DNA from 2 places in the Methylobacterium sp. J-118 genome. Region 1 is predicted to be linked to the other one. Evidence: predicted binding sites of a transcription regulator. Region 1 holds the regulator's gene; the other holds the start of a gene.
The links. The regulator HrcA, encoded in region 1, represses chaperone genes, less so after heat shock. The targets are predictions, from matches to a motif close to GTTAGCACTCNCNNNNNGNGAGTGCTAAC.

Region 1 (15,721 bases):
TCGAAGAAGAAACGGTCGGTCGGCAGGCCCGCCGCCACCAGGGCGGTCATGACGGCGGACGGACCGGGCACCGGGGTGATCGCGATGCCCGCCGCGATGGCGGCCTGAACCAGCTTGTAGCCGGGATCCGAGACGAGGGGGGTGCCCGCATCCGAGACCAGGGCCAGCGCCTCGCCGGCACGCAGCCTTGCGACCATCCGTTCGCGCACCGCGTCGTTGGAATGCTCGTGATAGGCCAGCAGCGGCGTCGTGATGCCGTAATGGGCCAGCAGGGTCCGCGTGACGCGCGTGTCCTCGGCGAGCACCGCATCCGCTGCCGCCAGGGTGGCGAGCGCGCGGATGGTTATGTCGCGCAGGTTGCCGATGGGCGTCGCCACGATGTGCAGGCCGGGAGCGACCGGTTCGGCCTCGCTGGCCAGCCCGAAGGCCGTGAACGTGAGGGCCCGCGGGCGGTCGCCGCCCGGCTTCTGAGCAGGGGGTCTCATCGGAGCGGCTTGCCCCTGGGCATCGAATCGACGGGTCATGATCGGCGATCTTGCCACACTGGACGGCTCTCGTCGCGTCTAAGCCGCGCCGCCGGGGGCAAGTCCCGGTCCGCGCGTTTACATTTCCCGGGCCTGCCATCACGGTGGCGTGGCCTGCCCGAAGGAGACCGCGCCATGGCGTGCCCGATCGGCGCGCCGGACCGGGTCGTGCGCGTCACCGCCTTGAGCGTCGTGCTCCTCGGCGCGCTTCTGCCCCTCGGCGGCTGCCTCGGCGACGGCGTCGCCCGGCGCGGGCCGGCGCCGCAGGCCGCCACCTTGGCTCCGCCCGTCGAAGTGCCGCAGGGGTTGCCGGATGCGGCACCGACGATCCCGACCCCCATCGCGGCGGCTGGACAGCGGATCGGGACCGGATCTGTGAAGGTCGCCCTCGTCCTGCCGCTCAACGGACAGGGGGCGGCGGTGGGCACCGCCATGCGCAATGCCGCTCAGCTGGCCTATGACGAGGCGCAGCAGCCCGACCTGACGATCCTGGTGGAGGACGACCGCGGCAGCCCGGACGGCGCCCGGGACGGGACCCAGGACGCCCTGCGACAGGGCGCGGAGATCGTCCTGGGTCCCGTCTTCGCCGGCAGCGTCCAGGCCGCCGCCGCGGCGGCGAAGGCGATGGGCAAGCCGGTGATCGGTTTCTCCACCGACGTGACCGTGGCGGCCCGCGGCGTCTACCTCCTGAGTTTCCTGCCGCAGCCGGAGGTGGACAGGGTGGTCGAGGAATCGGTGGCGGGGGGCAAGCGCTCCTTCGCGGCGCTGATCCCCGAGACCGCCTACGGAAACGCCGTGGAGGCGGCCTTCCGCGAGACCGTGGCGCGCCGGGGCGCCCGGGTCGCGGCGGTGGAGCGCTACCCGGCGGGCAGTCCGGGCCAAGCGGTGGAGCGGCTGGCGCGGGTGATCACCGGTCCCGCAGCCACCGCCGACGCGCTGTTCATCCCGGAGACGGCCGACGCCCTGCCGGCGGTCGCGGCGGCACTGACCAAGGCCGGCTTCTCCCCGGCCCGGGTGCGGCCCATCGGGACGGCGTTGTGGAACGAGCCGGCGCTCTTCGCCCTGCCGGCGCTCCAGGGCGGCCGCTTCGCCGGGCCGGACCGCGCGGGGTTCTCCGCCTTCAGCGGGCGCTACCAGACCCGCTTCGGCGCGGTGCCGCCGCGCGTCGCATCCCTGGCCTACGATGCCGTGATGCTCGCCGCGGCCCTCGCGCGGCAATACGGCTCGCAGCGCTTCGCCGAGGCGACACTGACCAATGCGGCGGGCTTCGCCGGGATCGACGGCACCTTCCGCTTCCGGCCCGACGGGCAGAGCGAGCGGGCGCTGGCGGTCTACGAGATCCGCAACAACGCCGCGACCCTGGTCAGCCCGGCCCCGCGGGTGCTGGCCAAGCCCGGGATCTGATCAGCCGGCGAGCTCGGCCACGATCGCGTTCAGGACCGGCGCGCCCCGCGCCGTGGCGGCGATGCGTCCGCCCGGTCGCCGCTCCAGCATACCGTCGCCCACCAGCATGCCGATGCGGTTGCCGTTGAGCGGCCGGCCCTTGAGGGCGGCGTAGCGGTCCGGATCGATCCCCTCGCGCAGGCGCAGGCCCATCACCAGGAACTCGTCGGCCTGATCGGCGGCCGAGAGCGTTTCGGTCTCGGCGATGCCGTGGCCGTCGCGTTCGACCCGGGTGAGCCACGCCTCCGGCGCGCGCTCGGTCACGGTGCCGATCCGTCCGGGCGCGGTGACGAGGCGGCCGTGCGCCCCGGGGCCGATGCCGGCATACTCGCCGTAGCGCCAGTAGAGCAGGTTGTGGCGCGACTCGGCGCCGGGCCGCGCGTGGTTCGAGATCTCGTAGGCCGACAGGCCGGCCCGGGAACAGAGATCCTGCGTGACGTCGTAGAGGGCCCGGCCGATCTCGTCGTCCGGAACCACGAGCTTCCCGGCCGCCGCGAGACCGTGGAACGGCGTGCCCGGCTCGATGGTGAGCTGGTAGAGCGACAGGTGCTCGCCGGCCAGCGCGAGGGCCTGACCGAGTTCGTCCCGCCAGAGCGCGGGGGTCTGGCCGGGCCGGGCATAGATCAGGTCGAAGGAGGTGCGCGCGAAGACGGCCTGCGCGACCCGGATCGCGTCGAGGGCCTGCGCCACGTCGTGCAGCCGGCCGAGGGTCCTCAGGGACGCGTCGTCGAGCGCCTGCACGCCGAGGGAGACCCGGTTGACCCCGGCCGCGCGGTAGCCGTGGAAGCGGGCGGCCTCGACGCTCGACGGATTGGCTTCGAGGGTGATCTCCGCGTCCGGCGCCACCGTCCATCGAGCCGCCACCGCGTCGAGCAGCCCCGCGACGGTCGCCGGCCGCATCAGCGAGGGGGTGCCGCCCCCGAGGAAGATGCTGGTGACGGTCCGGCCGGGCGTCCGGCCGGCCATATGGGCGATCTCGGCCCGGAAGGCCTCGAGGAAGCGCGGCTCGTCCACGCCTCCGTGCCGGACGTGGCTGTTGAAGTCGCAATAGGGGCACTTCGCGGCGCAGAAGGGCCAGTGCAGGTAGATCCCGAAACCCGCATCGCGGGTCGGGTGGTCCGGGCCGGTCGTTCGCATGATCGCCGGGATGTGCGCGCGCCCGTCCGGTTTGGCAATCAGGCGCCGGGCGCGAGGCAGGCCCGGCGCAGCGCCACGAACGCCCGGGCGCGGTGGGACAGACCGGTGCCCGTCCGCCAGTCGACCCCGTGCTTCTCCGCGGCGCTCATCTCGCCGAAGGTGCGGTCATGCCCGTCCGGCCGGAAGATCGGGTCGTAGCCGAAGCCGGCCGAACCGCGCGGCGCCACGAGGTCGCCGAAGACCCGGCCCTCGAACAGCTCGGTGTGCCCGTCGGGCCAGGCGAGCACCAGGGCCGAGACGAAGTGCGCGCGGCGGTCGATCGCCCCGCGGGCGTCGAGTTCGGCGAAGATTCGCGCCATCGCCCCGGCAAAATCCTTGTCCGGGCCGGCCCAGCGGGCCGAGAACAGGCCCGGCGCCCCGTCGAGGGCGTCGACGCACAGGCCGGAATCGTCCGCGAAGGCGGGAAGGCCGGTGGCGTCGGCGGCGGCCTTCGCCTTGATCGCCGCGTTCTCGGCGAACATCGTCCCGGTCTCGTCCGGTTCGGGCAGGCCGAGTTCGCCGGCCGAGACCGCCTCCACCCCGAACGGCGCCAGGAGGTCGCGCATCTCGACGAGCTTGCCGGCATTGTGGGTGGCGATCACGACCTTGCCGGTCAGCCTGCGGCTCACGCGAGGGCCTCCTTCTGAAGGGCGACCAGCCGGTCGGTGCCGGCGCGCGCCAGGCTGAGGAGTTCGAGGAGCTGCTCCTGCGTGAACGGCTCCATCTCGGCGGTGCCCTGGACCTCGACGATGCCGCCCCGGCCGGTGAGCACGAAATTGGCGTCGGTCTCGGCCGCCGAATCCTCGGCGTAATCGAGGTCGAGCACCGCCATCCCCTTGTACAGGCCGCAGGAGACGGCCGCGACATGGTCCTTCAGAGGGTCGACCGAGATGATCGAGCGCGTCCGCATCCAGGCGAAGCAATCGTGCAGCGCCACCCAGGCGCCGGTGATCGCGGCGGTCCGGGTGCCGCCATCGGCCTGGATCACGTCGCAATCGACCGTGACCTGGCGCTCGCCCATGGCCGGGAGGTTGGTCACGGCCCGCAGCGAGCGGCCGATCAGGCGCTGGATCTCCTGCGTCCGCCCCGACGGCTTGCCGGAACCGACCTCGCGCCGGGTGCGTTCGTGCGTCGCACGGGGGAGCATGGCGTACTCGGCCGTGACCCATCCTTTGCCCGAACCCCGCAGCCACGGGGGCCCGCGCTCCTCCAGCGAGGCGGTGCAGAGCACCCGGGTGTTGCCGAAGCTGACGAGGCAGGAGCCTTCTGCGTAGCGCGACACGGCGCGCTCCAGGCTCACGGGCCGCAACTCGTCGGCGGCACGCTTGGAAGGCCGCATTGCGGGCCCCTTCTGTGGTGAATGTCGAGGGCCGGGCTCTTAGGCCGGTGCGGCACCGTGAGCAAGCATCGCCGTATGGATTGATCCGGGCGGGTCGGCCGGACATGATCGGACCACAGGATGATCGCGTGACAGACCCGAACTCTCGTTTCCCGAACGATCCATCGATGCAGGCCCTCGCCGCCCTCAACGAACGCGCCCGGGAGATCTTCCGGCAGATCGTCGAGAGCTACCTCACCACGGGCGAGCCGGTGGGATCGCGCAATCTCGCCCGGATCCTGCCGATGGCGCTGTCGCCGGCCTCGATCCGCAACGTGATGGCGGATCTGGAGCATTCCGGCCTGATCTTCGCGCCGCACACCTCGGCCGGCCGCCTGCCGACCGAGCTCGGCCTTCGATTCTTCGTCGACGCCATGCTCGAACTCGGCGATGTCAGCCAGGACGAGCAGGCCCGGATCGAGGCGCAGATGCGCGCCGCCGCCTCCGGCCACACCTTCGAATCCGCTCTGGCCGAGGCCTCGACCATGCTGTCGGGCGTCTCGCGGGGGGCCGGAGTGGTGTTGACCACCAAAGCGAATGTGAGCCTGAAGCACATCGAGTTCGTCCGCCTGGACCCGGCCCGCGCCCTGGTGATCCTGGTCTCGGACGACGGTTCCGTGGAGAACCGGCTGGTGGACCTGCCCGCCGGCCTGCCGGCCGGGGCCCTCCAGGAGGCGACAAACTTCCTGAACGCCCGGCTTCAGGGCCGCACCCTGGGATCGCTGCGGGCCGAGATCGAGGCCGGCCGCAAGGCCATGAAGCGGGAGCTCGACGCCATCACCGAGCGCCTCGTCGATGCCGGGCTCGCCACTCCGGTGGGCCCCACGGAGGCGCGCCAGCTGATCGTGCGCGGCCAGGCCAACCTGCTGGACGACCTGCGCGCCGTCGAGGATCTCGAGCGCATCCGCCTGCTGTTCAACGATCTGGAGACGCAGAAGGACGTCATCGACCTCCTCTCCCGCGCCGAGGGCGGCGAGGGCGTGCGGATTTTCATCGGCTCCGAGAACAAGCTGTTCTCGCTCTCCGGCTCCTCGCTGATCGCGGCGCCGTTCCGTGACGGCTCGCAGAAGATCGTCGGCGTCGTCGGGGTGATCGGTCCGACCCGGCTGAATTATGCGCGGATCGTGCCCATGGTCGACTACACCGCCCGGGTCGTCTCGAAGCTCCTCGACGGGGGTCGGTGAACCGCACGATCGCGGCGCGCGATGGCTTCACAAGAGGCGCCCGCCAAGCTTAGATTTTAAGTCAGCCTGGATCTCGATGATCGATACTGATTCGTCGTTGCCGAGGGCAGGCGCGCGCGTCGGCCCGACGTCGCGCGACACGGGGGATCCGCATGCCCAGTCTGGCGAGTTACCTGGCCTTCGCTGCGGTCTCGCTGGGCATGGCCCTGACACCGGGACCGAACATGGTCTACCTGGTCTCCCGCTCGATCGCGCAGGGGCGGACGGCCGGTCTGATCTCGCTCGGCGGCATCCTCGCGGGCCACATCGTCTACATGGCGTGCGCGGCTGTGGGACTCACGGCCCTGTTGATCGCGATCCCCTACGCCTACGATGCCGTCCGCTTCGCCGGCGCGCTCTACCTCCTCTGGCTCGCGTGGCAGGCGGTTCGGCCCAACAGTCGGTCCCCGTTTCAGGTCCACGATCTGCCCAAGGACAGCCCGCGCAAGCTTTTCGCGATGGGGCTGCTGACGAACCTGCTCAATCCGAAGATCGCGGTTCTGTATCTGTCGCTCCTGCCCCAGTTCATCGATCCGGAAAGCGGAAGCGTCCTCGCACAGGCGCTGATCTTCTGCGGCACGCAGCTCGCCGTCAGCGTGGGCATGAACGCCGTCTTCGTCGTCTCGGCCGGGACCATCGCCGCGTTCTTCACCCGGCGCCCGCTTTGGAGCGTCATCCAGCGCTGGCTGATGGGAACGGTGCTGGCCTCGCTCGCAGTCCGCATGGCGACCGAAGCCCACCGATGATCGCAGCGACGACACGGCCAGTGCCGCACGCCGGAGCGGCCTCCGTCCGGCGTGCGGTAGTCTTTGCGGACCGATCAGCCCGGAATGACGTCGACGATCTCGTAAGTGTCGGGATCGATGATCACGATGTCGTCGCGCACCAGGATGAAGTCGTAGCCCTCGTATTCCGGCACGAACTCGACGATCGATGGCGGCAGCCGGTGAAGGCTCACGGACCGGGGGATCGCGGTGCCGACCGCGAGGCCGAAGGCCACATCCCGCAGCGGCGAGACCCCGAGCCGGGTGATCGAACCGCGGAACTCCGAGCGCTGCCGCGTATCGAGGCGGCCCACCGCGCCGCGGGCCGGCCCGCCGCCCCGGGCACCGTCCCGGCCGCCCCGTTCGCCAGCGCCGCCGCGCTCACCCCGGTCGGGACCGGCCCCATCCCGGTTGCCGCGCTCGCCCGCCGGTCCCGTCTCGCGACCGCCCCGCTCCACGCCTCCGGGATTGCCGCCCGGCCCGCCGCGCTCCCCGGCGCCGTTGCGCTCGGCCGCGCCACCGGGCCGCCGCGGGCCGTCCGCGCCGCGGCCTGCCGGACCACCCGGCTCCGCGCCGCGGGGGCCACCTTCGGCGCCGCCGGGGCCACGCATCCCGCCGCCTTCCGGTCCGCCGGCGCCACCGCGCATGCCGCCGCCCTCGGGGCCGCCGGCGCCGCCGCGCATGCCGCCGCCCTCGGGGCCGCCGGCACCGCCGCGCATGCCGCCGCCCGGTCCCGCGCCGCCGCCGGCCGGGCCGGCACCAGCTCCCCCGCCGCCGGGCCCGCCACCCGGACCGCCGCCGCCGGGACCACCCTGTGCGAAGGCGGTCGCCGCTCCGACGACGACGATCGCGGCCGCCACCGTATCCCTCAGTATCCGCTTCATGGCCTCTCCTCCCGCTTCCGTCGGAGCGCTCGCGGCGCCCGCAACGCCCGCAACGGGGCCCCGGCGGAATCCGTTCCGTTGCATCGCTGACGTGGCGCAGGTGTCGAGGGATTGAGCGTCTATCGCGTCATCCCGTGGTCGCGCCGCCCGCATTGGGCCTGACGGTCGAACGCGATGACCCCGCCGCGGGCGAACCGGATTCACTGACACTGGCCACAGCTGTCCGCGGCTCGGGACCGATCACGGACTTGCGATCACGGTCATCACCTGTAACGTCGCGCAGCACGAAGAAGAGCCCGGCCCGTGCCGGCGCCGAGAATGGTCGACGGAGACGCCATGTCCGCCTCGAGAAACGATACGATCGGTATCGCGCCGAGCGCCCACGACGACGCTGCGGATCGGCGCCGGCGCATCTGGGCGATCGTCGGCTCGTCCTCGGGCAATCTCGTCGAGTGGTACGACTTCTACTGCTACGCGTTCTTCGCGCTCTACTTCGCGCCGGCCTTCTTCCCGAAGGGGGATTCCACCAGCCAGCTTCTCCAGACCGCCGGCATCTTCGCGGTGGGCTTCTTCATGCGGCCGGTCGGCGGCTGGCTGTTCGGGCGGATCGCCGACCGGGTCGGGCGGCGGACCTCGATGGTCATCTCGGTGCTCATGATGTGCTTAGGCTCGCTGCTGATCGGCATCCTGCCGACCTACGAGCATGTCGGCACTATGGCGCCCGTGCTGCTGCTCCTCGCCCGCATGCTGCAGGGCCTCTCGGTGGGCGGCGAGTACGGCACCTCGGCGACCTACATGAGCGAGGTCGCGATCAAGGGGCAGCGCGGGTTCTTCGCCTCGTTCCAGTATGTCACGCTGATCGGCGGCCAGCTCCTGGCCTCGCTGGTCCTGGTCCTACTCCAGACGGTCATGACCGCACCCGAACTCACGGCGTGGGGCTGGCGCATCCCGTTCTTCATCGGCGCCGGCCTCGCCATCGTGGCCCTCTACCTCCGGCGCTCGCTGGCCGAGACCAGGGACAGCAGCGACAAGGAGACCGCCGGCACCTTCGCCGAGCTGTTCAAGCACTGGCGGGCGTTCCTGGTCGTGGTCGCCTACACGGCCGGCGGCTCCCTGAGCTTCTACACCTTCACGACCTACATGCAGAAATACCTGGTCAACACCGCCGGGATGCCGAAGACCTCGGCCTCGCAGGTGATGACGGTGGTGCTGTTCGTCTACATGGCGATCCAGCCGATTTTCGGCGCCCTGTCCGACCGGATCGGCCGCAAGGTCAACATGCTGCTCTACAGTGGCCTCGGCACGCTCATGGTCGTGCCGCTGATGACGGCTCTCGGCACCAACAAGGACCCCTATCTCGCCTTCGCGCTGATCACGCTCGGGCTCGCGGTGGTGTCGTTCTACACGGGCATCAGCGGCATCGTGAAGGCGGAGCTGTTCCCCACCAACGTGCGCGCGCTGGGCGTCGGGCTGTCCTACGCGGTGGCCAACGCCACCTTCGGCGGCACCGCCGAGTTCGTCGCCCTGTGGTTCAAGGACAACGGCATGGAGAGCACGTTCTTCTGGTACGTGACCGTGCTGATGGCGATCGCCTTCGTGGCGTCCCTGATCATGCCGAACCCCAAGGTCCACGGCTATCTCGACGGCGACGGCACGGTCGAGGAGGCGCTCGGCAAGAAGGCGCGCTTCGCCCATGCCTGAGCGCGGTCGGACGATCGGGGCGGATCGCGCCCGGATCGTCCCCCACGCCGAGACCGCGTCGCCTTAACCCGCCGCTTACCCTGCGCCGGCCAGTGTGCCCCGTCATCCGACGAGGAATTGCATGACCGACATGACCGACACCGTGGGCGTCGCGGGCGACCGGATCCGCTCGATCATCGAGCGCGTGGAACGGCTTGAGGAAGAGATCAAGGACCTGATGGAGGCCAAGAAGGAGGTCTTCGCCGAGGCCAAGGGCGAGGGCCTGGACGTCAAGATCCTCAAGGAGATCCTGAAGATCCGCAAGCAGGACAAGGACGAGCGCGACGAGCAGGAGACGCTGCTCGACGTCTACCTGCGGGCGATGGACGCCCCTTCCCCGGCCCCGCTGGCGGCCGCCGCGTGAGCCTTTTCTCTTGAACGCTGGGTGGACGGTGCGGGCAGCGCCGTCCGCTCAGCGAATGGGATTGGCGGCCAGATAGGCGTCGAGGTTGTGGCGGATGCGGTCGAACGGCACCTCGGCCGGATCCGGCAGCGCGAACGGCAGGCCGGTGATCGTCTCGTAGGCGCGAATGTAGACCGCGGCCGTCTCGAGGACGACATCCGCCGGGATCTCCGGGATCGGATCCGTGTAAGGATCGCAGCGGGCCACGACCCAGTTGCGCACGAAGTCCTTGTCGAAGCTCTCCGGCGCCGAGCCGGCCGCGAAGCGCGCGGGGTAGCTCTCCGCGAACCAGTAGCGGCTGCTGTCCGGGGTGTGGATCTCGTCCGCCAGGACGATGCGGCCGTCCTGGTCCGTGCCAAACTCGTATTTGGTGTCCGCCAGGATCAGCCCGCGCTCGGCCGCCAGGGTCTGGCCGCGGGCGAACAGGGCCAGGGCCGCCTCCGAGACCGTGCGCCACTGCTCCGCGCTCAGCAGGCCGCGGCCGAGAATCTCGGCCTCGGTCAGCGGCGCGTCGTGGCCGCCGTCGAAGGCCTTGGTGGTCGGCGTGATGATGGCGTCCGGCAGGCGCTCGTTCGGGCGCATGCCCTCGGGGAAGCGGTGGCCGTACATCGCCCGTTCGCCGGCCCGGTACCGGGTCAGCACGGAGGTCGAGGTCGTGCCCGCGAGGTATCCGCGCACGACCACCTCCACCGGCAGGATGTCCAGGCGCTGCCCGACGACGACGTTCGGATCCGGATAGGCCAGCACGTGGTTCGGGCAGAGGTCGGCCGTGCGCTCGAACCAGTAGCGCGCGGTCTGGGTAAGGACCTGGCCCTTGAACGGGATCGCGGCGAGCGCCCGATCGAAGGCGCTGATCCGATCGGTGGTGATCAGGATGCGCCGGCCGTCGGGCAGGTCGTAATTGTCCCTGACCTTGCCACGGTAGTGGTTCGGCAGCCCGGGCAGCGTCGCTTCGGGCAGGACCTGATGCGCGTGCGGGGCGAGATCTGCCGTATCCATCCGAGCCTTCCATCCGGCTGAGCGGCAACGCCGCGGCGCTGCCTGTGTGCGCGGACGGGGCGGAGATTTCCAGTCCCGCTGCGCAGCGGTCGGCAGACCGGCACCTGCGGGTTCAGAGCACGGCCTGAGCCGCGCCCCGCCGGACTCAGTTCAGATTCGCGCGCGATTCAGCGGCCTGCTGCGCGGCGAGCTTCCGCCCGATCTCGTGCAGGAGCGCCTCCGCCCACGCCCTGAGGCCGGGATCGTTCAGGGCGTCGACCGCCCGGAACGCCGAGATCGCGGCGTCGGCGGCGCGTTCGAGGGGCGTCTCGCCCGGATCCGCCACCGGATTCGCGTCACCGTCCCGAGCGTTCAGGTCCGTGACGTCCACGATAATTCCATGGCCGCGCACCGGGCGGCCGAGGTGATCGCTGGAGAACCGGCCGCGCAACAGCACCCAGCGCAGGGCTCCGCCGGCCGAGGAGACGCGATACTCGACCACCGCGGGTCCGCCGTCCCGGACATACTTGCGGAAGGCCGCGCGAATCCGTGCACGGTCCAGCGTCGGGACAGCGGCCGCGTAGGCGGAGAGCGGCAAACCGGCTTCGGCCTCCTCCGGACCGAGGTTGAACAGGCGCGCCGCCGAACCGTCGGCCCAGACGCGATCCGAAGCCGCATCCCAGGTCCAGGTGCCGACGCCGTCTCGGGCATCGAGGGGGACCTGAAATTCCTTCCGCCGGCTCGGGCCGTCGAGCGACTTCAGTTTCGGCATTGCGGAGTCTGTATCTCGTTGAAAACCTGATTCATGCTAATTTGATTTTCGGCAACATCAAGGATCTCGATAGTGCAATCCGATAGGGTTGCCGGTGCCCATTCGCCGACCTGCGTGCGGGGCACTCTGCCGTCGGATGACCGTGGCCCGGATCGTTCGGACGCGTCGGAGCGGCGATCCACGGGAGATCGGGTCTCGTCCCGGTGCGGGTCCGTCCCCGCGATCCGCCCTGCGGTGCCGATCGAACAGGCACCGGATCCGCCGAGCCATGATGGCTGTGGCGGGCGATTAAAGCGCGCGGAGACTGTTCGCGAAAAGTCCTGCCCGCGCGATCAGCGAGCGGATGGTGCCCAGGGACGGAGTCGAACCGCCGACACTGCGATTTTCAGTCGCATGCTCTACCAACTGAGCTACCTGGGCGTCGCCCGTGGCCGTGCCGGCCTCGGACGCCGCGGGGTATAGTCAGTGCCGTGCGGCCTGTCCAGCCTTGCCGGACCCTCGGCGGGATGGAAAAGCCGCGGGACCCTCAGCGTTCGGAATCGGGCTCGGGCGGGGGCTCGTCGCTGTCGATCTCTTCGGGGAGCGCGTAGCGCTCGTTCAGCCAGCGCCCGAGATCGACATCCGCACAGCGCTGCGAGCAGAAGGGCTGAAAGTCCGGCTCTGCGGGCCGTCGACAGATCGGGCAGGCCGGGCGGCGCTCGCGGCTCATGCCAGCGCGCCCCAGCCGGCCCGGACCGGATAGCCCTCGCCGTCCAGCAGGCTCATGGTCTCGTAGAGCGGCAGCCCGACCACGGCACTGTAGGATCCGACGAGCTTCACCACGAAGGCGCCCGCCAGCCCCTGGATCGCGTAGCCGCCGGCCTTCCCGCGCCACTCGCCCGACGCGACGTAGCCCTGGATGTCCCGGCCGGACAGGCGCTTGAACCGCACCCGGGTCTCGACGATCCGCTCGCGCCGGCCGCGGGGCGAGAGCACGCAGATCGCCGTGTAGACCCGGTGCTGGCGCCCGGACAGGAGACGCAGGCAATCCGCCGCCTCGTCCGGCACCTCGGCCTTGGGGAGGACCCGCCGCCCGACCGCCACGACCGTATCGGCCGACAGCAGCCATGTCGGCGCCGTCTTGTCGCCCAGGTGAAGCGCGGCTTCCGCGGTGGCGAGCTTGGTGCGCGCCAGGCGGCGGGCAAGGTCGCGGGGCGGTTCGGCCTTGCGCGGGGTCTCGTCGATCTCGGCCGGCAGCAGCGCGTCCGGCTCGATGCCGATCTGCTGCAGGAGCGCGAGCCGGCGCGGCGAGGCGGAGGCGAGCACGAGACGGGCCGTCGGTCCCTGCGTCGCGCCCGTCGCGTCTGGTTTGGCGTCCATGGTGTTCCGTTCGCACGATCGGCCGAGGGCGGCGCGCGGGGGCCGAGCGGCGCCCGCTCCGGCCGGGCCGGCCTCGATCCGCCTGCCTGATACGGGATGGGCTCGGGCTTGTGAACCGGATCCGGGGTCTCGGCGCCCCCATGCGCGCATCCGGCAAGGCCGTCCGACGCGAGCGCTCCGTCGGCGGGTTTCGGCGCAATGCTGATCAACCGGTGATAAAATCTCCCCGCAGGCCGCGATCCAAGCTCCGTCAAGACAATCGCAAGTTCTCAAGCGTGGCGGTAACCGGGTGTTAACCACAAACGCAGCAGATTGTCGGCCTCGGGCAGGAGTTGCCGTCGATGCTGAACGCCGATCCACTGCTGCAGCGTCCGAAGCTGCTGAATACGGCACTCGTCGCCCGCGCCCTCGAAGGGCTGAGGCCGAACGCGCGCACGCCCGTCGAGATGTGGCAGATGCTGACGGAACGCTACGTGGTCGATCTCGATGCCGCGGCGACCCTGCTCCCCGCCGACGAGCCCGAGACGCACTGGCTACCGTCCCGCGACTGATTTCGGCTCCGGCTCCAGCCGCCGCCGCTCAACTGGCACATGACGTGCTAGGTAATTCGTCAACTGTGAGGAAGCACCCAGGCAATCACAACGCGGCGGCTCGCACGCCAGAGCACCCCGCGGACCTTTCGATCGCTCGAAGCCGAGGTCCGTCATGTCTGAACTGCTCTCTGTCGCCCTGGTCTGTGCCGGCACTCTTCTCGCCCAGGATTGCTCCCGCGATACCGCCCTGGACGTCATCATCGCCCCGGCGCACACGCCGATGGAATGCCTGATGCACGCGCAGACCATGGCCGCACAGGCCGGGCTGCCCGGGGGCGGCGACCGCTACCTCAAGATCGCCTGCGAGCACCGCCGCACCGAGGCCGAGCCCGTCGCCGTCATCCGCCGGGCCTCCTGAGCGCGCCGGCTCCCAGCGGGGCCGCATGATGCATCAAAGTCACGTCGGTAGTCTTCTTCGGGACATTCGCCCTTCGGACAGTTGCGGGACCACCGAACCGCACCCATCCTGCCCGGCCATGCTGATGCAAGTCTGAACCCCGGCATCCGCCACCATTGCTGCCCCGTTAGCCCGCGTGCCGGGCAGGGCTCCGCGAGTGCCCGCCCGATGCTGTACGATGCGTTCGACCTGCAGACCGACATTGCCGCCCAGACGCGCGCCTGGGGGCGGGTGCTGAACGACGTCTGGTCGCCCTGGATCGGGTTCGGCGAGCCGATCACCTGGATGTCCGCGGGCGCCCGGATGATGATGCGAACGGGCCTGACCTTCGCGCGTCCGCCCTACGGCATCGACACCGTCGAGGTCGGCAACCGGACCGTCCCCGTCTCCGAAGAGCCCGTCGCGGTCACGCCATTCGCGACCCTGCTGCACTTCAAGAAGGACATCCACACCGAACAGCCCAAGGTGCTGATGGTCGCGCCGATGTCCGGCCATTTCGCCACGCTGTTGCGCGCGACCGTGCGCGCCATGCTGCCGGACCACGACGTCTACATCACCGACTGGCACAACGCCCGCGACGTGCCGCTCTCGGCGGGGCGGTTCGGCTTCGACGATTACGTCGCGCACCTCGTCCAATTCCTACAGACGATGGGCGAAGGCGCGCATCTCGTCGCGGTCTGCCAGCCCGCCGTGCAGGCGCTCGTGGCCGCGGCCGTGATGGCGCAGGCCAAGGACCCGGCCGCCCCGCGCAGCATGACCCTGATGGCCGGGCCGGTCGATTGCCGGATCAACCCGACCGGCGTGAACGAACTCGCCACCTCGAAGCCGATCGCGTGGTTCGAGAAGAACCTGATCGCTACCGTTCCGAACCGCCACAAGGGCGCCGGCCGCCGGGTCTATCCGGGCTTCATGCAGGTCTCGGCCTTCATGGCGATGAACGCCAAGCGCCACATCCAGGGCCATGCCGACCTGTTCTGGCACATGGCCAACGGCGAGACCGAGAAGGCCGAGGCGATCGAGGCCTTCTACGACGAGTATTTCGCCGTCCTGGACCTCTCCGCCGATTTCTACATCGAGACGGTCAAGACCGTGTTCCAGGACTACGCCCTGGCCAAGAACGAGGCGACCTATCGCGGGGAACCGATCGACCTGCGGGCGATCCGCCGGACTGCCCTGATGACCGTCGAGGGCGAGCGGGACGACATCTGCGCCGTGGGCCAGACCATGGCGGCCCACGATCTCTGCACGGGCCTGCCGCCCTACATGCGGTCCCACCATCTCCAGGCCGGCGTCGGCCATTACGGCGTCTTCGCGGGGCGCCGGTGGGAATCGCAGATCTACCCGCAGGTGCGCAACTTCATCCAGGCCCACAACTGAGCGCCGCCGTCGCGCCGATTTGACCCGCCGACCGCGGCGGCCCACCATGCTAGCCTCCGAGGATTGGAGCCGGGATCGCCCCGGATTCCAGGGGCGCGGGGCGGAACGATCGGCGTGATCGGCAACGACGGCTTCGAAAGCGACGGCGGACAGAACGGCGCCCGACCGGATCGCACCGCCGGATCCGCGCGGCTCGACCGGCTGGTCGCCCGGGCGCGGGTCGCGGCCCTGTGGGAGCAGGCCTGGCCGGTGCTGTGGCGCGGCCTCGGGGTCGTGCTCCTGTTCCTGATCCTGTCCTGGTCGGGCCTCTGGCTCGACCTGTCCCCGCTCTGGCGCCAGATCGACCTGGGCGTGCTGGCCATCCTGCTGGTGGCGGCCCTCCTGCCGCTCCTCCGTCTCAGGCGCCTCGAACGGCGCTCGGTTCTGACGCGGCTCGACCGGGAGGCCGCGGCGCGCGATCCGGCCCTGCGCCACGGACCCGCTTCGACGGCGCAGGACACCCTCGCGGTGGGTGCCGCGGATGCCGGCAGCCGGGCCCTATGGGACCTGCATCAGCGCCGTGCCGCGCGGGCGGTGGCGAGCCTCCGGGTCGGGCCGCCGCGGCCGGGCATGACGCGGCACGATCCCCTCGCCCTCCGGGCCGGATTGATCGTCGCGGCGGTGGCCAGCCTGTTCGCGGCGGGGCCTGAATGGCGCGAGCGGATCGGCGC
Region 2 (15,721 bases), 810 kb from region 1:
GTGTGGGCGGTGACGAGGGCCGGGTCGGGGAGTGGGTGCAGGCCATCTTCCTCGACATCACCGATCGCAAGCGCGCCGAGGAGGCCGAGCGGCTGCTGACCGCGGAACTGGCCCACCGCGTCTCGAACATGTTCACGGTCGCCAGGGCGCTGACCGCCATGGTCGCCCGGGAAGCCAAGTCGGCCCCGAGCTTCGCCGAGGACCTCTCCCGGCGGTTCGGAGTCCTGCACGAGGCAACGACCCTGGCGACGCGCCGGCACGGGTCGGACCACGGCAACGTCAAATTGCAGCAGCTCGCGCAGCGCATCCTGTCGCCCTACCGCCAGGGTGCCAACGTCACCATCGACATCGAGGAGGCCGCCGCTGTCGGCCCCGACCAGGTCAACGACTACGCCATGATCCTCCACGAACTCGCCACCAACTCGGCCAAGTACGGGGCGCTGTCCGGGGGCGGCCTGCTCACGGTGGCGGGACGCGTCGCGGATCGGACGTTGACCTTCACCTGGGACGAGGGCGCGGCCGCCCCCCCGGATGTCGAGGCCGAAGGCACCGGATTCGGCTCGCGCCTGCTCAAGCAGACCATCGAGCGCAGCCTCGGAGGCCGCTTCCGCCGGACCATCGACGCGGATGGCCTGCACTTCGAGATGGTCGTCCCGACCCGATAGCGGTGTGCCCCCTCCGGTCGAAGCCGACGGGGGCATGGACGGCACGGCCCGGAACGGCGCGGCTCTTGACCTGAACGGAGAGCAGGGCCTCGGTCAGGCCATGGCGGTCTCGTTCTCGTCCGCGGGCGTCCTCTCGGGTGAGGGTCCTACCGCGTCTCAGAACCCGTTTGCCCGCGCGGGTGCAGTCGCGTCACGGTTTCGACGGATGGGATTCCCCATCTTCGCCCTCATCCTGAGGGGTCGGAGCGCAGGGGAGGCCGCGAAGGAGCCCTCCCTCGCCGCCCGCTCCGCGGTCACCTCAGGATGCGGGCGAGGATCGGACGATCCATGTCGAACAGGCCCTGAGATCTGTTCCCCGTCGCAACGCGATCGGGGACGGCTCTAGGCGGGGATGCGGTCGATGCTGGCCGTATCCTCCTCCGCGACACCGTTCTCGCGGTGACGGAACGCGCTGAGGGCCTGGTAGACCTGAAGCCGCGCGCGCATCACGGACCCGAGGGGCCGGTGCGCCGCGAGGCTATGGGCCGGGCGGAAGGTCATGACCTCGTCGAAGTAGCGCACCCGGTCCGGCGCGTAGGCATCCTGCCGGGGCAGGCGCAGGGTCGCGACCGTGCGATACGGGCTGACCGCGACGGGCCAGTCGACCGAGGCGTCCTCGATGGGTTGGCGCTCGGCATCGGCCCAGAGCTGGGCCTTCAGCTCGAACACCACCGCCTGCTCCCGGAAGAACGCCACCGTGGCGTGACGGAAGCCGTCCGCGTCCTGATCGGGATCGAGCCGCCATTCGGACAGGGCGCGCTGGCTGTCCGTCGCCGGCAGGGCTCCGAGCTTGGCCACGTAGTCGCCGTAGCGGATCGGCGCCTGGCTGAAGTAGCTGTCCGCCAGGGGGTGGCTGTAGGGGTGGCCGAAGAAGTCGGCGAAGGCGCTGTCCGTCCCGAACGCGTGCAGCGTCCGGTTGAGGGTGCGCAGGGTCGAGGCCACCGCGCTCTTGACCCCCTCCGGCAGACCGGTCGCCTTGCCGATCACGGTGCCGTCGCGCAGGAAGCCGGCGGCCGTGCCCGAGGGAAAGGTGGTGCCGGTGGCGAGGACGAAGTCCTGGGTGTCGGCGGCGTGGCCGGGCAGCTTCTCGCCGGGCACGTCGAACACCTTGATCGCCATACCGCGGTGGGTCGAGACGCGGTCGCCGAGCGTCTCGCCCGGACCCTGCGCGAAGCGGACCGCGACCGGGTGCACGCCCGGCCTGGCGAACAGGCCCTGAGCCAGTTCGGGCGGCAGGCCGGGGGCGATCGTGAGCTCGCCCGTGACGCAGGCCGAACTCTTGGCGTGGCTGGCGCGCACCGCATGGTGCTCCCGGGCCTCGACCGTCTCGGATTGCCGCGTCATGCCCTGGATGATGCCGTCGATGGTCGCCTGCTCGTCCGGGGCGGGCGTCTCGATGCCAGGGGTGTATCGCAGGTAGGTCATTCTCAGCCTCGCTGGGTGAGAGGGCGGGGACGTGTCCCGCCCCCTTGGATCGATGGCCGGTTCACCCGGAGGCCGTTCCGGGCCGCGTCAGGCGCTGCGGGCCTGGGCGGGATGGCGGCCCTCGGCGAATTCCTCGACGATCTTCGCGCAGAAGGCCGGCAGATCCTTCGGGTTGCGGCTCGTGACGAGGCCCTGGTCGACGACGACCTCCGCATCGACCCAGGTGCCGCCCGCGTTGCGGATGTCGGTCTTCACGGTCGGGAAGGAGGTCAGCGTGCGCCCCTTCACCACCTCGGCCTCGATCAGCGTCCAGGGCCCGTGGCAGATGACGCCCACCGGTTTGCCCTGGGCGAAGAAGTCCCGGATGAAGGCGATGGCGGCCGCGCTGCCCCGGAGCTTGTCGGCGCCGACGCTGCCGCCGGGGATGACGAGCCCCTGGAAATCCGACGCCGCGACGGCCTCGACCGTCCGGTCGACCGGGTAGCGCCCGGCGGGGTCGAGGTCGTTGTTGACCGTCTCCGCCTCGCCGGCCTCCAGGCCAACGACCGTCACGGTCGCCCCGGCCTGCACCAGCGCGTCGCGCGGCTTCGTGAATTCAGGCTCCTCGGTCCCGCGCGGCGCGATCAGGATGGCGATCTTCCGGCCCTGCAATGTCATGGCGTATGTCCCGTGTTGATCGGTCGATTCGGACTGGTCGGGAGGGCGCTCGCTCCGCCGAAGCGGCGAGGCCCCTGGTTTCGCGTCATCTTTTTTCCGAAAGCCGGAACTCGCCTGTCGGGGTGATGCTCTAGCGGGTGAAGGCGGCCCAGGTTTTCCCGCCCCAGCTCCGTCCGGCCAGAGACGCGGCCGCCGGCTCCCGCGCCGACGGCATCATCGCGGCGGCGGTGGATACCAGGCCGGCCATGGCCCGGAGATCCTCCGGCTGCCGCGGGTCGCGCGCGAGCGCCGCGGCCTCGCGCTGGAGGCGAAGGTTGCAGCCTTTCGATGCGAGGCCGCCATCGGGGGTGCACGCGTCGTGGCGGGCGCAGGCCGCGTCGAGGGCATCCACCGGGGCGGCGGGCGCGTTGTTGCCCGGGCCGCAATAGTTGCCGTGTATCAGGGCCGCCCGCGGGTGCTCCCCCGCGGTCTGTGCGCCGGCCGGCCCTGCAAGGACGAAGGCGAGCGGCAACGCTGAAGCGAACCGATAGACCATTTTGGGCTTGCCCTCGGATGTCTAGCCACCCTGTGCTTGTGCACGCGGGGCTTCCACTGCGATTTCGGCGGGAGAAGCCTGGCCAACACCCTCCGGTTCCAGGCTGGTCGCAATGTCGCAACCGCCAACGCTTGCGAGATCCGGCCGGGCGTCCCGGAGGCAGGCCACCCGCATGGGGCCGCCGGGGCCCGTCGAATCTCCGCAATCACGGCGGCGCGATGCATGTTCATCAGGTCCAAATAAAAAATACACGGCGCATCGACTGCTGTTTTGAAGATCGCCGGCATCGGACATCTTGCCTGTTGCTGACCGATGGCCGGGAACGGAGCGCGGCGCGCGTCGTTCATCCCGGAACCACACCGATCCGGAGCCCCCGATCTTGCAAGCGCCCGTCCGCTACACCCCCCAGGTCGAACAGGTCGGCCCCGACGAGGACGCGACGATCGACGCGTTGAACGCGACGTTCGACGGGATCCTGCAGACCGTCGCCGATCATTCCGGCCATGCCGTCAGATCCGTGCATGCCAAGGCGCACGGCATCCTCGAAGGCGTGCTGACGATCGACGCGGACCTGCCCCCCGAACTTGCCCAGGGGCTGTTCGCCACGCCCGGCGCCCACAAGGTCTACCTGCGGATGTCGACCAATGCCGGGGATATCCTGCCCGACGCCGTCTCGCTTCCCCGCGGCCTCGCCCTGAAGGTGCTCGACGTGGCGGGCGAGCGCCTGCCGGGCGCCGAGGGCACGACCCAGAACTTCATCATGGTCAACGGGACGGTGTTCCAGGCGCCGAACGCCGCGAAGTTCCTCGGCAGCCTGAAGCTGCTCGCCGGCACCACCGACCGGGTCGAGGGCCTGAAGGTCGCCGCCTCCACGGTGCTGCGCGGGGTGAACAAGGCGCTCCATGCCGTCGGCATCGACAGCCCGACCGTCGGCGCGCTCGGCGGGGCCCCGAACGTCGACCCGCTGGGCGAGACCTATTACAGCGTCACGCCGTTCCGGTACGGCGACCACATCGCCAAGTTCTCGGTCGCCCCCGTCGCGCCGGCCCTGACCGCGCTGACCGGCACCGAGATCGACGCCTCCGGCCGCCCGAATGCGATCCGCGAGACGGTGCGGTCCGAGATGGCCGGCATCGCGGGCACCTGGGAGTTCCGCGTCCAGCTCTGCCGCGACCTCGAACGCCAGCCGGTGGAGGATCCGACCGTCGAATGGAAGCAGGACGAGGCGCCGTTCCAGCGGGTCGGGCTCATCCGGGTCGAGCCGCAGGACAGCTGGGACCCCAGCCGCGTCCAGGCGGTCGACGAGGAGATGCGCTTTAGCGTCTGGACCGGGCTCGCCGCGCACCGGCCGCTCGGCAACATCAACCGCGCCCGCAACGCCCCCTACCGGCACTCGGCCGCGTTCCGCCAGCGCTTCAACGGCTGCCCGATCCACGAGCCCGGCGCCGGGCGCTGAGGGCGTCGCAGTCCCGGACCGTGTCGACCCGCGGGACGCCCCGCGGTTCGGCCGGCGTTCACGCCGGCGGCGGCGCGAGGGTCAGGTCGAGCTGGGCGCTCGCGGTGTCGCGTCCCATCCTCCGGTCGAGGGCGCGCAGCACCGGTGTGACGGTGACGCCGTGCATCAGGATGGAGATCAGCACCGTGAGGCCGGCCGTGGCCCAGAGCAGATCCATCTGCTCGAACGCGGCATGCCCGAACGCGTAGGACAGGTAATAGACCGTCCCGAGCCCCCGGATGCCGAAGAAGCTCACGACCGCGCGGTCCCCGAGGGAGCGTCCGCTGCCGAGGAGGCCGATCCAGCCGCTCAGGGGCCGGACCAGCAGGAGCGCCGCCAGGGCGAACGCGGCTGCCGGCCAGGTCAGGGCGTGCAGCAACCCGCCGCCGACGAGCACCGCACCGAACCCGACGAGCAGCACCATCATCAGCAGGCGTTCGAGCTCCTCGGCATAGTCGTGCATCTTGCGATGGTAGTCGTGACCCCGGCTCGAGGCGCGCAGGGCGAGTGCGGCCGCGAACACGCCCACGAAGCCGTAGCCGTCGACGGCCTGGACGCAGCCATAGGCGATGCAGGTCACGCCCAGGGCGACGAACCCGTCCCCGGTCCGGGACAGCTTCGACAGGTTCGGCAGATGGAAGGTCAGCCAGCCCAGCGCCCGGCCGATCACCGCCCCGAGCATCGCGCCGACGGCGATCTTCCAGAGGACGTCGACGGCCAACCAGTGCGACCAGGACAGGCCGGCGAGGCCGCCGCCCCCGGCCAGCGCGAGGGCGAGGTTCACGAACGGGAAGGCGAGCCCGTCGTTGAGGCCGGCCTCGGAGGTCAGGGCGAAGCGCGGCTCGTCCTCGTGATCCTCGTCGGGATGGCCGACCTGGACGTCCGAGGCGAGCACCGGGTCGGTGGGGGCGAGCGAGGCGGCCAGCAGCAGCGCGGCGGCGGTGCCCAGCCCCAGCAGCGCCGTCCCCAGGGCCGTTAGGGCCAGGATGGTCAGCGGCATGCCGATGCCGAGCATGCGCCACGTGACCGCCCAGCGCCGCCAGCCGATCATGCGGTCGATCTTCAGGCCCGCCCCCATCAGCGAGATGACGACGACCGCCTCGGTGGCGTGCTCGATGAGCGCCAGGTGCAGGCCGGGATGGGGCGTGAGGTCGTATACCGTCGGGACGGTGGACAGGGCCGCGCCGAGGCCGACGCAGCAGATCGGCAGCGACAGGGGCAGCGCCCGGAGCACCATCGGCAGCCACGCGGTCAGCAGCACCAGCACACCGAACCCGGCGACGACGAGGACGTAGGGTTCCATGAAGGGGCAAAGACCTCCGGGCGCGCACGGTTTCCCGGAACGGCGCGCCCGCGACAAAAGCGGCGTCCGATACCGTCGACGGGGCGGGTGTCCGCGCGGGACCTGGGGCTACGAGCGGGCTTCGAGCGAGGCTACCGAATCGCCGTTCCAGACGATGCCGAACCCGGCCTCCGCCACGGCCTCCGTGACGACCGCCTTCCAGTCCGTGAGCGGACGGTCCTCCGCCCGGGCGAAGACGCGCTCGCAGATCCGGCCGACGCTGCCGACCGAGGCGGCGCCGCGCTCGGCCCAGTGCCGGTTCAGGGGGATCAGGGCGGCGTCGTAGAGCCGCGCCCGGGCGTCCATGGCGAGGAGATCCAGGCGCATGTCCTCGATCTCGGCGGGTCCGATCATCTCCAGGCTTCCCTCTGCTGGTGGCGGCGGGTCGATGCCTCTGAACGCGCGCCTACGGCAGGGCGCCGATCATGCCCTTGGCCTCGGTCATCGTGTTCTCGCAGGCGCGCTTGTCGCCCCGCCGGTCCTCCTCGCCCGCCCGCAGGATCAGGGTCCGCGCGATGACGACGTGGTCGGCCGTCGAGACGGTGTCGGGGTCGCTGGGCGCGTCGAGACGCGCCGCGGTCACCCCGCGCAGCGAGCCCGTCCGCAGGGTGTGCCCCGCCTGCAAGCCGGCGACCTGGACGGCGCCGGCGCTGTCGAGGCGGCGCGCGATGGTCCCGATCTGCTCGGCGCAGGAGGACGCCACGGCCGGAAGCGGCAGGGTCGCGAGGGTCAGGGCGGTGAGGCTGAGCACGAGGCGCATCGGGGTACTCTCGGAGAGCGGCCGCATCGCGGCGTCCCTCGACGAGGGGATGACCCGATGCCCTCCCTCACGCAGCGATGCGAGGGTAGCAGCCATCCAACGGTCCGGGACACATTATGTTGCATCGCAATAAAACGGCCCGGCGGCGCCCTCGGGATTCACCGGCGGTCAAATCCGAGCGGGGCCGACGGGATCACCCCTGCAGCCGACCGACCGTGCCGGCATGGTCGACCGGGCCGTGCTGGAGACCCCGCCAGCCGAGCCAGCCGGTATAGAGCCCGACCAGGACGATCAGCACCGCCGAGGCGTAGGGGGCCTGCCGGGCGAAGCGGCCGAGCCCGGGCCAGCGGCCGCCGATGTGCCGGACGCTCAGCGCCGCGATCACGCCGGCCGACACCATGGTGATCGCCAGCCCGATGCTGAAGCACACGACCAGCGCGAAGCCCAGGCTGAGCTGCTTCAGCTGGATGCAGAGCAGGAGGACCGTGATCGCGGCCGGGCACGGGATCAGGCCGCCGGTCAGGCCGAACAGCACGATCTGACCCGTCGTCACCGGGCGTCCGGAGAACCGCCGCCGGATATCCTCGGCATGGGCGCGGGCATGGGCATCGTCCGCCGCGCCCAGGTCCATCGGATCAGGGTCGTGGTCATGATCATGGTCGTGCTCCGCGAACGCGACCGCGTGGATCTCCGGGCCGGCCGATCCGACCAGCTTCAGCCGCGCCGTGAAGGCATGCGGCTCCGGGATCGCCTCCGTGCTCTCCAGAAACGCGCCTGCACGCGCGAAGGCGAAGGCCGTGCGGTCGCCGTCCGGTCGGACGGTCTCGAGGGTGACGTGCTGCGGCGGGGGCAGCACGCCCTTGATCCGGCTCAGGCGCCACCGGGGCGGCACGCCGTCCTCGAACACCTCCAGCCTGAACACGCCGTCACGGGCGGTGACGCGCGTCGCGTCGTCGGCGTGGGGGTGGTGATGCGCGTCGGACTGCGCCCGCCACGTCCGCCAGAGCATCCAGAGCGCGATGCCGATGATCAGGACGGCCGAGGCGAGCTGGAAGTACGGCTCGCCGGTCTCGCCGCCCCATTCCTGGCCGAGATATTGGCCGCCCAGCGCGATCACCCACACCACCGCCGTGTGCGAGAGGGTCGCGGCCAGCCCCAGCAGCACCGCCTGCAGGACCGTGCCCCGCACCGCGATGATGAACGCCGCCATCATCGTCTTGGCGTGGCCGGGTTCGAGCCCGTGCAGGGCGCCCAGCAGGATCGCGGTCGGCACGAACAGCCAGGCGTGCGCGGTCCCCTGCCGGAGCAGGTCGGTCAACGGCGTCATGGGGCAGGCCCCCGTTATTTGAGGTAGGTGCGGACCACCTCGATCAACTCGGCCGCACCGCGGGCGCGCTCCGCATCGGTCTCGGTGGCGGGGTTCACGACGTGATGGCGGATATGGTCCTCCATCAGCTCGGCGGTCAGGCCGTTGATGGCCCCACGCATCGAGGCGACGAGCATCAGCACGTCCGTGCAGCCGAGTTCGGCCTCCAGGGCGCGCTCGACCGCCTCCGCTTGGCCTTTGATCCGGCGCACGCGGGCGAGCAGCTTCGTCTTGTCCTTGAGCGTGTGTCCCATCGGCCGTCCTTCGAACCATGATATAGGGGGGTACCCTATCCGTGTCGAGTCCGAGTCCCGCGCGATGACGCACGGGATCCCGGACCGCCCCCCGTGGAAGCGGGCCGGCGGCCCCGTTCGGAGTGCCTCACGAAACGCCCGGTGCGCACCCCGGCGACGGCACGGCGTGGTCCCGCGGGCGGGGCCCGGCGCGACCGGCTTCGACCCGACGCCCGGTCAGGCCGGGATCGGGGCCTCCTCCGTCGTCACGTGAAACCCGACGAGTTCGTTGGGCCCGAAGGTCAGCGTGAGCGGGACATCGGCGGCGTCGCGCCCATAGGCGATGAGGATCCGGCCGATCCGCGAGCTGTTGTTCCGCGGATCGAAGGTGTGCCAACGGCCCCCGAGATAGACCTCCATCCAGGCCGCGAAATCGCCGGGCGCGTGCGGCAGCGGCAGGCCGATATCGCTGACATAGCCGTTGCAGTAGCGGGTCGGGATGTTGAGGCAGCGGCAGAAGGCGATCGCCAGATGGGCGTAATCGCGACAGACGCCCCGCTGCTCCTCGAAGACCTCGAAGGCCGTCCGGGTCGCCCGCGCATGCGCGTACCCGAAGGTGATCCGATCGTGGACATAGTCGCAGATCGCCTGCACGCGGCTCCAGCCGGGCGGGAGATGCCCGAACAGGTCCCAGGCGATGGACGAGAGGCGATCGGTCTCGCAGTAGCGGCTGCCGAGGAGGAACAGGATGCTGTCGGAGGGCAATTTCTCGATCGCGATCTCCGGCGCGTCGGGCTCCAGCTGATCGCCGCTGCCGTGGTCCCGCACGATCGTGTCGGTCTTGAGCGTGAAGCGCCCCGCCGGGGCGACCATCCGGTTGCACCAATTCCCGAAGCTGTCGCGATAGCCCTCCAGGGGAACCGCCGGGCTGGTGATCAGGTGATCGGGCTGTTCGAGATCGGAGAAGCGCGAGGCGTGAACGTTGAGCGTCGCGATGACGGGGGTGGGCTGCGAAAACGCATACGCCATCTCGCAGCCGACTTTTATGCGCATGAGCTCTGTCCTCCCGGGCGACCGTGAGATCGGCACCGGTCCCGCCGGCACGGCGAGCTTGGGCGCGCATCACGGCGATGACCCATGCAAATCCGGGGCAAACCGCCGGCAGTTGGACAACCGCGCGCGGTCACGACCCCGCAGCACGGCGCATGGGCGTCTCCGGCCCGATCCACTTCGAGGCGCCCCCCGACACGCCCGCAGGGCGGGCGGCCGGAGAGCGCCGGTCGGTTTTCGGCAGGTCAGAAATCCATGCCGCCCATTCCCCCCATGCCGCCGCCGGCGGGCATGGCGGGCGCCTCCTTGCGCGGCGCTTCGGCGATCATCGCCTCGGTGGTCACCAGCAGGCCGGCCACGGAGGCCGCACCCTGAAGGGCCGCCCGCACGACCTTGGCCGGGTCGACGATGCCGGCCTGGAGCATGTCGACATACTCCTCGGTCTGGGCGTTGAAGCCGTAGGTCTCCGAGGCATTGGCCAGGATCCGGCCGACCACGATCGAGCCCTCGACGCCCGAATTCTGGGCGATCTGACGGATCGGGGCCTCCAGGGCCTTCAGCACGATCTTGATGCCGGCCTGGACGTCGGGGTTTTCGTTCGAGAGCCCCTGAATGGCCGCCTTGGCGCGCAGCAGCGCCGTGCCGCCGCCGGGGACGATGCCCTCCTCGACCGCCGCGCGGGTGGCATGCAGCGCGTCGTCGACGCGGTCCTTCTTCTCCTTAACCTCGATCTCGGTCGAACCGCCGACGCGGATCACCGCGACGCCGCCCGCGAGCTTGGCCAGACGCTCCTGCAGCTTCTCCCGGTCGTAGTCCGAAGTGGTATCCTCAATCTGCGCCTTGATCTGCGAGATGCGGCCCTCGATGTCGGACTTCTCGCCGACGCCGTCGATGATCGTGGTGTTCTCCTTCTCGATGCGGACCCGCTTGGCGCGGCCGAGCATCGGCAGGGTCACGTTCTCGAGCTTGATCCCGAGATCCTCGGCGATCATCTGGCCCTTGGTCAGGATCGCGATGTCCTCGAGCATCGCCTTGCGGCGGTCGCCGAAGCCCGGCGCCTTCACGGCCGCGACCTTGAGGCCGCCGCGCAGCTTGTTGACCACGAGGGTGGCGAGCGCCTCGCCCTCGATGTCCTCGGCGATGATCAGCAGCGGCTTGCCGGTCTGGACCACAGCCTCGAGCACCGGCAGCATCGCCTGGAGCGACGAGAGCTTCTTCTCGTGGATGAGGATGTACGGGTCCTCGAGGTCGGCGACCATCTTCTCCGCGTTCGTGATGAAGTACGGGGAGAGATAGCCGCGGTCGAACTGCATGCCCTCGACGACGTCGAGCTCGGTCTCGGCGGTCTTGGCCTCCTCGACCGTGATCACGCCCTCGTTGCCGACCTTCTGCATGGCGTGGGCGATCATCCCGCCGATCTCCGTATCGCCGTTGGCCGAGATCGTGCCGACCTGGGCGATCTCCTCGGACGAGGCGACCTTGCGGGAGCGGCCCGCGATATCCTTCACGACCGCGGCCACAGCCAGATCGATGCCGCGCTTCAGGTCCATCGGGTTCATGCCGGCGGCGACGTACTTCACGCCCTCGCGCACGATGGAGGCCGCGAGAACGGTCGCGGTGGTGGTGCCGTCACCGGCGGTGTCGCTCGACTTCGAGGCGACCTCGCGGACCATCTGGGCGCCCATATTCTCGAACTTGTCGACGAGCTCGATCTCCTTGGCGACGGTGACGCCGTCCTTGGTGATGCGCGGAGCGCCGAAACTCTTCTCGATCACGACGTTGCGGCCCTTGGGGCCCAGCGTCACCTTCACCGCGCTGGCGAGCAGCTCGACACCGCGCAGCATCTTCTCACGGGCATCGACCGAAAAGCGAACGTCTTTGGCGGACATGGTGGTGGCTCATCATCTGTCGTTTGGCCCCGAGGCACGCCACAGCGGGCACCTCGAAGGGCAGGTCGGGGTTCGGGGCCGCGTGCGGCGACTCTGAAGGCTCTGAGTCCTCAGATGCGTCGCGCGCGCTGACGCCGAACCGGTGTCCATTTCGGCGGCGCGCGCCCTAGGCGACGACGCCCAGGATGTCGGATTCCTTCATGATCAGGAGGTCCTGACCGTCGATCTTCACCTCGGTGCCGGACCACTTGCCGAACAGGACGCGGTCGCCGGCCTTGACGTCGAGGGCATTGATCTTGCCGGCCTCGTCGCGGGCACCCGGCCCGACGGCGACGACCTCCCCCTCCTGCGGCTTCTCCTTGACCGTGTCGGGGATGATGATGCCGCCCTTGGTCTTCTCCTCGCCCTCGATGCGGCGGAGCACCACGCGGTCGTGTAGCGGACGGAATTTCATTGCGAGATCCTGATCGTTCCCAAGCATGATCCAACCGGCATGGTTGGCGCGATCGCGGGAAGCGTGGCGGCGAAGACGGGAATCGCGGCCCGATCGGCGCATCATTAGCACTCGTCTGGGAGAAGTGCTAACTTTTTGCGTGGCCGCAGCCTGCCAGCCGGATCCGACGTCCAAGCCTTAGACGAGATCCGATCCCGGACGGCATGGTCAGGTCATGCGCCGAACCGGAACGTCGTCTGCGCGCAGAGCGGCAGGGGCTCGCGATCCCGACAGGTCGTCAGCGGTCGGATGTGCCCGCGGCCGCATGGCGAATGGAACCAGCAATGACATGAAACTCCGGGCGCCGGTTCGTGCTCTGTGTTTGCGATGCGCGATCGGATACAGTCAGTGTCGTCCGAGATATTATTACAAAAAAATCAATCATTGAGACGTATTGCATTCGGGCTTGATCGCCCCGGCTCGACCCCCGAAGCGCTCTCGTGCAACCAGTCTTCCGCTTGCTTGCCGGCCGACGGGGCCTTGGCGGCTCTCGGGGCAGGCTCGGATCGGGCCGTATCCGATGCGGTCGCGGGAAGCGCCGGGGGCGCTGGCGGCCTCACGCTCTGCGATCCGAAGCCATCGACGCACCGGCGGAGCGCGATCGGATCAGGCAATAGCGTGCAATCGTTCACGTTGACGGGGCCTTGAGCCGATGCCGGCGTGCACGCCAAGCACAGGACGGCCCAGAGATGACATCGCGATTTCATCCTCATCTCCCTGTCGGATTGACCTGCAGGATCTCGATGCTGCTCGGCTCACCGGCCTTCGGGTTGCGCTTGGCGGGGGGCACGCCCGGACCGGCCTGCGGGGCCGCGGGGGCGCTGACCCGTCCCGCATTGTCGGTCGGGCGCGGCAGCCAGCAGAGGCCGAGTCGCGCATACCCTGAGCATTGCCCGGGTCGCCGAGGCCGCCCACGTCAACGCCGAACGCGTCGCTGAACGCGTCGCTTCCTCGGATTCCGGTACCGCCGCGAACGCCCGCCATCACCGTGTCCCCGATTCCCCCGTCCTGCCCCGCCGGCCACGAAGGCGGGGGCGTTCACCGTCGGCACGATACCGAGCGCCTCCGATAGTGGACGCGGCAGGCCCGACATGGATTGGCTGAGCGTCCCAAACTGGCGGCTCATACGGCCCCAGAATGCGGGTGTGATTTTCGCGTGACAGGGCACCCAGGCCGGTCCGCCCGGATGCCATCACGAGACGCGGCGCGTGCAATCGATCAATGTCGAACGGCCGCAGCACGGCGGCGTCTGCGCCGAGGCCGGCCTCGTCCGTCGCGACCGGGCAGCCCGATCCCGTTCGGGCGGGATGCCATGTCCGGGAGAAGGTCGGCGGCCCGGCAGGCACTTGGGGATGGCTAAAGCCGTCGAGCCGCCGGGCCCGATCAGGCGGGTTCAATGGACGCCCTGTGTAGGCGCCCCAGAAAATATGTTCAGACCTGGCTCTAGACGTTCCACGAACGGGACTACATTCGGGGTAACAATAGAGAGCTCACTCGGCATATGGCATCCCGACGACCCTGCTGCGTCCATGTCAGGGATGCGGCGTCACCCGACCCGGGCTACGTCCGTGCCGCTCGCGTCGGCGTCAGGCCCTCGTAGCAATGGCCGCGCGCATGCTCGCGTTCACCGCCCCGCGCGAGGGCGGTGACGGCTTCGACGCGTACCATCGCCTGTACAGCGTCGGGGCCGATGTCGAGCGCACCGGCGGGCCTTTCCATGCCCGCGTCCACATCCGCCGCTTTCCGCGGATGGTGCTGTACGAGCGCGACCTCGGCGGCCTCCTGCACCGCCGCGATCCCCGCCGGGTGGGGCGGGACGGCTTCGACCACCTCGTGCTGCATCTCCTGCTGGACGGTGATCTCGCCGCTGGCCCCCCGGGGGCGGAGCACCGGTTGCGGCCCGGTGAGATCATGCTCGTCAATACCGCCCAACCGCACTGGACCCGTGTCGGCCGCGCTCGCCTCCTCTCCGTGGCACTCGCGCGCGAGATCGTGGAGCCGGCTGTCGGCGCGCTCGACGCCCTTCACGGTGCGGTGCTGCCCGGGGCCGCGGCCGGGCTGCTCAGGGATTTTCTCCTGTCGCTCGTGCGCCGTGCGGACAATCTGCCGGATGTCGCGGTCGAGGGGGCGGCCGACACCGCGACCGAACTGCTCGGCCTCGGGTTGAAAGCGGCCACGGCCGCGCCGGTGGCACGACGGGTGTCGGCAGCGGCGGCGCGGCCGCTGCGCCGCACCCGTGCCGAGGCGTATGTCGACACCCATCTGCTCGATCCCCGCCTGGACGCGGCGACGGTCGCCGCCGGCATCGGCACGTCCCGCAGCCGGCTGTACGAGGATTTCGCCGACGAGGGCGGCGTCGCCCGCTACGTGCAGCGCCGGCGCCTGGAGCGCCTCCGCGACGCCCTGCGCCGGCCCGGCGAAACCCGGTCCGCATCCACCCTCGCGTTCGCCTGCGGCTTCATCGACGAGAGCCACAGCAACCGCGCCTTCCGCGCCGCCTTCGGCGTCCCGCCGGGCCGCTACCGATCGATCGTCCACAGGGCGCGGCTCGACCGGTCCGACCACGGCCCGATCGAGTCCGTGTTCGAGCGCTGGATCAGCGAGCTGTACTGATGGGCGCGGATGGCGGCGCCGCCGCTCCGGGCCTGTCGGGCCGGTCACTCGTTCTGCTGCTCGCGGCGACACAGTTCCTGGCGTTCAGCGACCGCTTCCTGATCACCCTGGTGGCACAGCCGCTGAAGCTCGATCTCGCCCTGTCGGACACGCAGCTGGGCGTGCTGCAAGGCTCGGCATTCGCCGTGCTCAACGCCGCGGCGATGCCCTGGGCGGGGATCTGCGCCGACCGCGGGCACCGCCGCAGCCTGCTGCTGGCCAGCGTCCTCGTGTGGGGTTTGGCGACCCTGGCCTGCGGGCTGGCCGGCTCGTTCGCCGCCCTGGCCGTCGCCCGGGCATTGCTCGGCCTCGGGCAGGCCGCGATCGCGCCCGCCGCGCTGTCGCTGATGGCCTATCGCCTGCCGCCGGCCGGGATCGGCCGGGCGATCTCGCTCTTCACCGCCGGGGCGACGCTGGGGCGCAGCCTCGCGCTCCTGGGGGGTGGGGCCGCCCTCGCCTGGCTCACCGCGGCGGGCGGCCTGACCGTGCCCGGCTACGGCCCGGTCCGGCCGTGGCAGGCGCTGTTCGCACTGGCCTGCCTGCCGAACCTCGCGCTGCTGGTCGGGTTGCTGCGCGTCGTCGAGCCGCCGACGGCACCGGCCCGGACAGGGCGGCCCGCGCTCGCCTGGGTGCTGCGCCATCGCTCCGCCTACCTGCCGCATTTCGGCGCCGCAGCGGCGGCCGTACTGATCAGCCAGACCCTGACGGCGTGGGCACCGACCTTCTACGTGCGCGCGCACGGGCTCACCCCCGCGACGGGCGGCCTCTACCTCGGGATGGTGATCCTGGTGGCGGCGCCGCTCGGGCACATCGCCGGGGGGCGCTGGCTCGACCGGGCGCGGGCGCGCGGGCTTCGGGGCGCGGCCTCGCGCGCCCTCGCCCTCGGGCTGGCGCTGGCCTGCCCGAGCGCCGGGGTGATGGCCCTCGCGTCCGATCTGACAACGTCGCTGACCGGGTTCGCCGTCCTCGTGGCGGCACTCGGCGTCACGAGCCCGCCCGCCCTGGCGGGACTTCAGATCCTGACGCCCCGGGCGCTGCGCGGCCGGATGAGCGCCGTCTTCGTGGCGAGCGTGACGCTCGTCGCCTTCGGGGTCGGACCCGCGCTTGTCGGGGTGATCAA

Region 2: the regulator HrcA is predicted to act here: its motif matches at 12,014-12,042, upstream of groES (co-chaperone GroES).

What each region holds. Positions count from the first base shown of each region.
Region 1 is NZ_JBYQFA010000001.1:3,909,742-3,925,462, reverse strand. It holds gene rsmI (16S rRNA (cytidine(1402)-2'-O)-methyltransferase) at 1-524, opposite strand, end outside; gene AC3IF3_RS19065 (penicillin-binding protein activator) at 660-1,928, shown strand; gene hemW (radical SAM family heme chaperone HemW) at 1,929-3,104, opposite strand; gene rdgB (RdgB/HAM1 family non-canonical purine NTP pyrophosphatase) at 3,143-3,772, opposite strand; gene rph (ribonuclease PH) at 3,769-4,482, opposite strand; gene hrcA (heat-inducible transcriptional repressor HrcA) at 4,650-5,705, shown strand; gene AC3IF3_RS19040 (LysE family translocator) at 5,858-6,490, shown strand; gene AC3IF3_RS19035 (DUF1236 domain-containing protein) at 6,565-7,392, opposite strand; gene AC3IF3_RS19030 (MFS family transporter) at 7,729-9,093, shown strand; gene AC3IF3_RS19025 (DUF2312 domain-containing protein) at 9,215-9,496, shown strand; gene AC3IF3_RS19020 (phosphoribosylaminoimidazolesuccinocarboxamide synthase) at 9,545-10,534, opposite strand; gene AC3IF3_RS19015 (PAS domain-containing protein) at 10,680-11,285, opposite strand; tRNA gene AC3IF3_RS19010 (tRNA-Phe) at 11,630-11,705, opposite strand; gene AC3IF3_RS19005 (DNA gyrase inhibitor YacG) at 11,812-11,994, opposite strand; gene AC3IF3_RS19000 (Maf-like protein) at 11,991-12,644, opposite strand; gene AC3IF3_RS18995 (hypothetical protein) at 12,986-13,195, shown strand; gene AC3IF3_RS18990 (hypothetical protein) at 13,350-13,595, shown strand; gene AC3IF3_RS18985 (polyhydroxyalkanoate depolymerase) at 13,803-15,011, shown strand; gene AC3IF3_RS18980 (TIGR02302 family protein) at 15,126-15,721, shown strand, end outside.
Region 2 is NZ_JBYQFA010000001.1:4,719,500-4,735,220, forward strand. It holds gene AC3IF3_RS23135 (sensor histidine kinase) at 1-665, shown strand, start outside; gene AC3IF3_RS23140 (catalase family protein) at 1,047-2,129, opposite strand; gene AC3IF3_RS23145 (type 1 glutamine amidotransferase domain-containing protein) at 2,217-2,786, opposite strand; gene AC3IF3_RS23150 (phospholipase A2 family protein) at 2,917-3,321, opposite strand; gene AC3IF3_RS23155 (catalase family protein) at 3,701-4,777, shown strand; gene AC3IF3_RS23160 (cation:proton antiporter) at 4,836-6,119, opposite strand; gene AC3IF3_RS23165 (hypothetical protein) at 6,228-6,512, opposite strand; gene AC3IF3_RS23170 (hypothetical protein) at 6,565-6,945, opposite strand; gene AC3IF3_RS23175 (nickel/cobalt efflux transporter) at 7,112-8,245, opposite strand; gene AC3IF3_RS23180 (metal/formaldehyde-sensitive transcriptional repressor) at 8,260-8,538, opposite strand; gene AC3IF3_RS23185 (transglutaminase-like domain-containing protein) at 8,755-9,570, opposite strand; gene groL (chaperonin GroEL) at 9,813-11,456, opposite strand; gene groES (co-chaperone GroES) at 11,623-11,910, opposite strand; gene AC3IF3_RS23200 (helix-turn-helix domain-containing protein) at 13,564-14,562, shown strand; gene AC3IF3_RS23205 (MFS transporter) at 14,562-15,721, shown strand, end outside.